2 linked regions of the Constrictibacter sp. MBR-5 genome follow. The protein of the gene in region 1 binds, or shares a complex with, the protein of each later gene. Links are inferred from orthologs where the notes say so. Each region holds a gene or a part of one and is shown on either strand. Other genes may lie near its edges.

The links.
Region 2: the proteins of uvrA (region 1) and mfd are in contact, whole or in part, in a crystal structure (PDB 4DFC), measured with the Escherichia coli proteins. The link is inferred for Constrictibacter sp. MBR-5 from one-to-one orthologs.

The regions. Positions count from the first base shown.
Region 1 is NZ_JBEPTK010000001.1:585,326-589,013, forward strand. The notes cover bases 67-3,449. They hold uvrA (excinuclease ABC subunit UvrA), read left to right. Parts: upstream 67-369; coding sequence 370-3,249; downstream 3,250-3,449. Other genes in these bases: ABIE65_RS02760 (ArsC family reductase), read right to left, coding at 3,256-3,449. Outside these bases: more of ABIE65_RS02760, read right to left, coding at 3,450-3,603. UniProt on the Escherichia coli protein: The UvrABC repair system catalyzes the recognition and processing of DNA lesions. UvrA is an ATPase and a DNA-binding protein. A damage recognition complex composed of 2 UvrA and 2 UvrB subunits scans DNA for abnormalities.
Region 2 is NZ_JBEPTK010000006.1:171,042-175,444, forward strand. The notes cover bases 276-4,373. They hold mfd (transcription-repair coupling factor), read right to left. Parts: upstream 3,983-4,373; coding sequence 476-3,982; downstream 276-475. Other genes in these bases: ABIE65_RS14790 (DsbA family oxidoreductase), read left to right, coding at 276-447; ABIE65_RS14800 (FAD assembly factor SdhE), read right to left, coding at 3,969-4,250; recG (ATP-dependent DNA helicase RecG), read left to right, coding at 4,333-4,373. In the rest of the region: more of ABIE65_RS14790, read left to right, coding at 1-275; more of recG, read left to right, coding at 4,374-4,403. UniProt on the Escherichia coli protein: Couples transcription and DNA repair by recognizing RNA polymerase (RNAP) stalled at DNA lesions. Mediates ATP-dependent release of RNAP and its truncated transcript from the DNA, and recruitment of nucleotide excision repair machinery to the damaged site.

The sequences.
Region 1 (3,688 bases):
TCTCTCGCTCTCGTCGAGATCTTCGACAAATGCGGAAAGATCGGACTGTAGCGCGCGAGAGATCCCCCACCGCCTTGAACATCAACATCCCAGGCAAGCCGCCGGTGATCAGGCCAAAGATCGCCCCGGCAGCTTTACCGAGCATGGTGCGGCCTTCGACATCGAGACCCCGTATGATCCCCAACACGCGCTCCCTCGCAACCGCAGCGCCGCAAACTCAGAGGGTCGCACGCTCGATGCTGAGACAACGTTAATCGGCCCCTCCACTTCGAATGGTCCCCTTTTGTTCTTTTTTCCCGCTTTTGCCCCGGCCCTCGCCGCCCTATCTTGCGCAGTCTCGGCACCGTGCTTCGAAGGCGTTCCCCGCCCATGACCTCCAAGACCGACGGCTCCCGGATCGACGGCCCGAAGATCACGGTGCGTGGCGCCCGTGAGCACAATCTGAAGAACGTCGACGTCGAACTGCCGCGCGACAGGCTGGTCGTCGTCACCGGCATGTCCGGCTCCGGCAAGTCGACGCTCGCCTTCGACACGATCTACGCCGAGGGCCAGCGCCGCTATGTCGAGAGCCTGTCGGCCTATGCGCGCCAGTTCCTGGAGCTGATGCACAAGCCCGACATGGACTCCATCGAGGGCCTGTCGCCGGCGATCTCGATCGAGCAGAAGACGACCTCGCGCAACCCGCGCTCGACGGTCGGCACGGTCACCGAGATCCACGACTATATGCGCCTGCTCTGGGCGCGGGTCGGCGTCCCCTACTCCCCCGCCACCGGCCTGCCGATCGAGAGCCAGACCGTCTCGCAGATGGTCGACCGCGTGCTCGCCATGCCGGAGGGCACGCGCCTCTACCTGCTGGCGCCCATCGCGCGCGGCCGCAAGGGCGAGTTCAAGAAGGAACTGGCCGAGCTGCGCCGCAAGGGCTTCCAGCGCGTCAAGGTCGACGGCGCCATGCACGAGATCGAGGAGGCGCCGAACCTCGACAAGAAGCGCAAGCACGACATCGAGGTGGTGGTCGACCGCATCGTCGTCCGCCCCGACATCGCGACGCGCCTCGCCGCGAGCATCGAGACGGCGCTGGAACTGGCCGACGGCATCCTCTTCGCCGAGAACGCCGACGGCGGCGAGATCACCATCTTCTCGGCCAAGTTCGCCTGCCCGGTCTCCGGCTTCACCATCGAGGAGATCGAGCCGCGCCTCTTCTCCTTCAACAACCCCTACGGCGCCTGCCCGGTCTGCAGCGGCCTTGGCTCACAGAAATATGTCGACGCCCAGCTCGTCGTACCGGACGAGCGCCTGTCGCTGCGCGACGGCGCCGTGGCGCCGTGGAAGAATTCGAGCTCGCAATATTACGACCAGACGCTCGACAGCCTCGCCCGGCACTACCGCGCCAGCATGACCACGCCCTGGCGCGACCTGCCGGAGGAGCTGCGCCAGGCCGTCCTGTTCGGCTCGGGCAAGGACCCGGTCGAGATGACCTACAATGACGGCCTGCGCAGCTACACGGTGAACAAGCCGTTCGAGGGCGTCGTGCCGAACCTGGAGCGGCGCTGGAAGGAGACCGACAGCGCCTGGCTGCGCGAGGAGCTGGAGCGCTACCACAGCGCCGCCCCCTGCGAAGCCTGCGGCGGCCACCGCCTCAAGCCCGAGGCGCTGGCGGTGAAGATCGACGGCCGCCACATCGGCGAGGCGAGCGAACTGTCGGTCGCCGACGCCCAGGTCTGGTTCGCCGCCCTGAACGACCGCCTCACGCCGAAACAGCTCGAGATCGGCACGCGCATCCTGAAGGAGATCAACGAGCGGCTCGGCTTCCTCGTCAATGTCGGGCTCGACTATCTCAGTCTCGCCCGCGCCTCGGGCACGCTGTCCGGCGGCGAGAGCCAGCGCATCCGCCTCGCCTCGCAGATCGGCTCCGGCCTGACCGGCGTGCTCTACGTCCTCGACGAACCGTCGATCGGCCTGCACCAGCGCGACAACGAGCGCCTGCTCGCGACCCTGGAGCGGCTGCGCGGCCTCGGCAACACGGTCATCGTGGTCGAGCACGACGAGGACACGATCCGCGCCGCCGACTGGGTGATCGACATGGGCCCCGGCGCCGGCGTCCACGGCGGACAGGTGGTGGCCGAGGGCACGCCCGCCGACATCATGGCCTCGCCGCAGAGCCTGACCGGCCAGTACCTAACCGGCGTGCGCCGGATCGAGGTGCCGGCCGTGCGGCGCAGGGGCGACGGCCGCGCCATCACGGTGCGCGGCGCGCGCGAGCACAATCTGCAGGGTATCGACGCCACCTTCCCGCTCGGCACGCTCACCTGCGTCACAGGCGTATCCGGCGGCGGCAAGTCGACGCTGGTCATCGAGACGCTCTACAAGGCCGTCGCCAAGCGCCTGCACGGCGCGCGCGAGCATCCCGGCGCCCACGACGGCATCGACGGCCTGGAATATATCGACAAGGTCATCGACATCGACCAGTCGCCGATCGGCCGCACGCCGCGCTCCAACCCCGCCACCTATACCGGCGCCTTCACGCCGATCCGCGACTGGTTTGCCGGCATGCCGGAGGCCAAGGCGCGCGGCTACAAGGCCGGCCGCTTCTCCTTCAACGTGAAGGGCGGCCGCTGCGAGGCGTGCCAGGGCGACGGCGTCATCAAGATCGAGATGCACTTCCTGCCCGACGTCTACGTCGAATGCGACGTCTGCAAGGGCAAGCGCTACAACCGCGAGACGCTCGACATCAAGTTCCGCGGCCGTTCGATCGCCGACGTGCTCGACATGACCGTCGACGAGGGCGTCGAGGCGTTCCAGGCCGTCCCGTCGATCCGCGACCGCCTGACCACCTTGCAGCAGGTCGGCCTCGGCTACGTGAAGATCGGCCAGCAGGCGACCACCCTGTCGGGCGGCGAGGCGCAGCGCGTCAAGCTGTCCAAGGAACTCGCCCGCCGCGCCACCGGCCGCACCCTCTACATCCTCGACGAGCCGACCACCGGTCTGCATTTCGAGGACGTGCGCAAGCTGCTGGAGGTGCTGCACACCCTGGTCGAGCAGGGCAACACGGTGCTGGTCATCGAGCACAGCCTGGAGGTCATCAAGACCGCCGACTGGATCGTCGACCTCGGCCCCGAAGGCGGCTCCCGCGGCGGCCGCATCGTGGCCTCGGGCACGCCCGAGGACGTCGCGGCTGTAGCGGAGAGCCACACGGGGCGGTTCCTGGCGCCGTACCTGCGCACGAAGGGGAAGCGCAAGAGGGCGTCCTGAGGGCGCCTACTTCAGCGCCGCCTCGTAGTCCGCCGGCCTGAACCCGACCAGCAGCCGCCCCTTCAGGTCGAGCACCGGCCGCTTGATCATCGAGGGCTGCGCCAGCATCAGGGCCAGCGCCTTGGTCTCGTTCAGATCCGCCTTGTCCGCCTCCGGCAGCTTGCGGAACGTCGTGCCCGCGCGGTTCAGCAGGGTCTCCCAGCCGACCTGCCCGGCCCACCCCTCCAGCGTCGGTCGGTCGATCCCCGCCGTCTTGTAGTCGTGGAAGGCGTAGGCGACGCCCCGCTGGTCGAGCCAGGCGCGGGCCTTCTTCATCGTGTCGCAGTTCTTGATGCCGTAGACCGTCACCGTCATGTCCGCCCTCCGATCGCCCCCCTGCGTCAATGTCCCGGGCAGCCGCCCGGTTGCCGCCGCAGAGCTTCGCTGCGGACCTTAGACC
Region 2 (4,403 bases), on another replicon or contig:
GCGTCCGTCTACGACAATATCCGCCGCATCGGCGCCGGCGAGGGCATCGACTTCCGCTTCGACCTGATCCCGCGGACGCCGAACACCCTCGCGTCGCATCGCCTGGTCCGGCGGGCCGCCGCGAGCGGCTGCCAGGATGCCGTCGTCGAGGCGCTGTTCCGGGCCTACTTCCAGGAGGGGCGCGACGTCGGCAGCATCGAGGAACTCGCCGCCATCGCCGCGGAAGCCGGAATGGACCGCGCGGCGACGCTGGCGTGGCTCGCGACGGACGAGGAACGCGAGGCCGTCGTGGCGGAGGACGCGGGCGCCCGACGGATGGGCGTCCAGGGCGTCCCGCTGTTCATCGTGGCCGGCCGCTACGCCGTCTCCGGGGCGCAGGAGCCGGAATATTTCATGCCTGTCTTCGACCTCGCGCTGAACGGCGGCGACCGGTCGGCCGCCGAGTAGCACGGGCAGCCGGTCCGGGAGGGCCCCGTTACGAGGCCGCCTTGCGCCGGGGCGGCTCCGCCTCCGCCGCCTTGGCGATCGAGGCCAGCGCCTGGAGCAGCTTCTTCACGCCCTTCAGCCGCTGCTTCGCGTCTTCCCAGGCGCGCTGGTAGACGAGCCGGTGGTCCGGGCGCAGCTTCGCCGTGCCGGCCTGCCGCGTGATGAAGTCGATCAGCCCGCCGGGATTGGCGAAGCGGCTGCCGCGGAACGATACGACCGTGCCTTTCGGCCCGGCGTCGATCTTCTCGACCCCGGCGATGCGGCACAGCCGCTTGATCGCGACGATCTCCAGCAGGTTCTCGACCTCGGGCGGCAGCGGTCCGAAACGGTCGACCATTTCGGCGGCGAAGGCGTCGATCTCGCGCCGGTCCTCCAGGGACGCCACGCGGCGGTAGAGACCGAGGCGCACCGAGAGGTCCGTCACGTAGGCGTCGGGGATGAGGACGGAGCTGCCGATGTTGATCTGCGGCGACCAGACGTCTTCCTTCTCGGCCGCCAGGTCGCCCTCACGCGCCTGGGTGACCGCCTCTTCCAGCATCTGCTGGTAGAGCTCGATGCCCACCTCGCGGATGTGGCCCGACTGCTCGTCGCCGAGCAGGTTGCCGGCACCGCGGATGTCCAGGTCGTAGCTCGCCAGGGTGAACCCGGCGCCCAGCGCGTCCAGCGTCTGCATGACGTGCAGCCGCTTCTCCGCCGCCTTGGTCACCTGCCGCTTGGGCGGCAGGGTGAGATAGGCGTAGGCGCGCACCTTGCCGCGACCGATGCGGCCGCGCAGCTGGTAGAGCTGCGCGAGGCCGAACATGTCGGCGCGATGCACGATCAGCGTGTTGGCCGTGGGGATGTCCAGGCCGGATTCGACGATGTTGGTGGATACGAGGATGTCGAACGAATGCTCGTAGAAGCCGCTCATCACGGCCTCGAGCTCGCTCGGCGCCAGCCCACCGTGCGCGACCGCGATCTTCACGTCGGGAACGAGCTTCTTGATCTCCTCCACCACCTCGGCCAGGTCGCGGACGCGCGGGCAGACGTAGAAGATCTGGCCGCCGCGGAAGCGCTCGCGGGTGATCGCCTCGCGCACGATCAGCGGGTCGAACGGTCCGACGAAGGTGCGGACCGCCAGCCGGTCGACGGGCGGCGTCGCGATGATGCTCATCTCGCGCACGCCGGACAGCGCCAGCTGCAGGGTCCGCGGGATCGGGGTGGCCGTGAGCGTCAGCACGTGCACGTCGGCGCGCATCTGCTTAAGGCGCTCCTTATGGGAGACGCCGAAATGCTGCTCCTCGTCGACGATCAGCAGGCCGAGATTCTTGAACTGGATCGACTTGGCGATCAGGGCGTGGGTGCCGACCACGATGTCGACCGTCCCGTCCGCCACGCCCTTCTTCACCTTGGTGGCGTCCTTGGCGGAAACCATCCGCGACAGCTGTTCGACGCGGATCGGCAGGCCGGCGAAGCGCTCGGAGAAGGTCTTGTAGTGCTGGCGGGCGAGCAGCGTCGTCGGCACGACGACAGCCACCTGCAGCCCGGCCATCGCGGCCAGGAAGGCGGCACGCAATGCCACCTCGGTCTTGCCGAAGCCGACGTCGCCGCAGACCAGCCGATCCATCGGCCGACCTGAGGCGAAGTCGTCGACGACATCCTCGATCGCCTTCATCTGGTCGTCGGTTTCCGGATAGGGGAACCGCGCGCAGAACTCGTCCCAGAGGCCTTCCGGCGGCGTCAGCGTCTCGCCGGTCCGCACCTGGCGCTGCGCGGCGACGGCGATCAGCTGGTCCGCCATGTCGCGGATGCGCTGCTTCAGCTTCGCCTTGCGCGCCTGCCACTGGGCGCCGCCGAGCTTGTCGAGCTGGACGCTGCTCTCCTCGGAGCCGTAGCGCGACAGCACCTCGATGTTCTCGACAGGCACAAACAGCTTGTCGTTGCCGGCATAGACGACGCGCAGACAGTCGTGCGGCGCGCCGCCGGCATCGATCGTCTCCAGGCCCTCGTAGCGGCCGATGCCGTGGTCGATGTGGACGACGAGGTCGCCCTCCGAGATCTCCGACAGTTCGGTGAGGAAGCGTTCGGCGCGGCGGCGCGAGCGCGGCCGGCGGCCCAGGCGCTCGCCGAGAATGTCCTGCTCGGTGAGGATCGTCAGGCCCGGCGCGCGGGTGCCGTGATCCAGGTCGAGCACCGCGAGCGCCGTCGCCGCGGCCGGCAGCGCCTGCACCTCCGGCCATGTCTGGGCGGGATGCAGGTTCTCCAGGCCGTGCTCGCGCAGGAGATTGGCGAGGCGGTCCCGGGAACCGGCGGTGTAGGCGGTGACGAGCACGCGCTGGCCGGACGCCGCCTCGGCCACCGCGCGCTTGACCGCCGCGGTGAAGACGTTGGCCTTGGGGTCGGCGCGCGCTTCGGAGAAGTCCGGCGCGGGCCGTCCGCCGGCATCGGCGACGCCGGCCTCGCCGGATACGGCCGAGGACAGTTCCAGCACCGGCCGGGAGGCGATGCGCTCCTCCCATTCCGCCTTGTCGAGATAGAGCCCCTCCGGCGGCGCCGGGCGATAGACGCCGTCGCCGCTGTCGCTGCCCATCATCGAGCGCCGGGCGCCGTAATGGTCGGCGATCATGTCGAGCCGGGCGTCGCGCGCCTCCGCGGCCTGCTCGTCGAGAATGACGGGCGCGTCGGGCAGATAGTCGAAGAGCGTCTCCAACTCGTCGTGGAAGAGCGCCAGCCAATGCTCCATGCCGGGGTGCCGACGGCCGGCGCTGATCGATTCGTAGAGCGGGTCGTTGCCGGCGACCGCGCCGAATAGCGCACGATAGCCGGTGCGGAACCGCTGGATCGACGCCTCGTCGAGCAGGATCTCGCTGACGGGCATGAGTTCGAAGCCGTCGCGCTTCGCCGTCGTCTTCTGCGTCAGCGCGTCGAAGCTGCGGATGCCGTCGACCTCGTCGCCGAACAGGTCGAGCCGCACCGGCTCGGCGGAACCCGGCGGGAAGATGTCGACGATCCCGCCGCGCACTGCGAACTCGCCCGGCTCCATCACCGTCTCGGTGCGCGCATAGCCGTTGCGCCCCAGGAAGGCGGTCAGCGCGTCCAGGTCCAGCCGGTCGCCCATCTTCACGGCAAAATGCGCGGCCCGGAACATCTCGCGCGGCGCGACACGCTGCACGACGGCATTGACGGTCGTCACGACCAGCAGCGGCCCGTGGTCGCCCCGCGCGGCGCGGGCGGCCAGCTGCGACAGCGTCTCGATGCGGCGGCTGACGACCTCGCCGTTCGGCGACACGCGGTCGTACGGCAGGCAGTCCCAGGCGGAAAAGCCGGTGGTCGGCAGGTCGGGCGCGAAGAAGGCGGCGGCCTCGCGCAGCCGCACCATCCGCTCCTCGTCGCGCGCCACGAACAGAACCGGCCGGCCCGCCGCCTGGGCCGCCCGGACGATCAGAAGTGCCGCATAGCCCTCGGGCGCGCCGCCGAGACGGCTTCGCCGCGCCTTGGAAAGATCAATATCGATCAATGTCTTGTGCCGAGATGTCGAACTTCAGCAGGAGCTTCGTCACGGGGCTCTCCACATTCCCCGGCACGGCCGCGCGGCCGCTGATCCAGTCGAAGATTTCCGGGTCCGGACAGTCCAGAAGCTGTTCGTAGGCGTCGAGTTCCGCGTCGCCGAACGTGTCGAGATACCGGTCCGCGAACCGGCCCAGAATGAGGTCCGATTCCTTGGTTCCCCTGTGCCAGCTCTGAAACTTCAGTCGCTTTCGCCGGATCTCGATCGGTTGGTCCATCGGGTTCTCCCAGGCTGTGTGACAGGATATAGAGGCGGTCTGCGCCGCTGTCAGCAGGAGGCGCGCTCCCGGATCGGCCCGAATGCGCCCGCAAAGTCTCTTCCCGCTCTTCGCACCGCTCACCGCCCTCCCTGGCGTCGGGCCGCGCGTCGG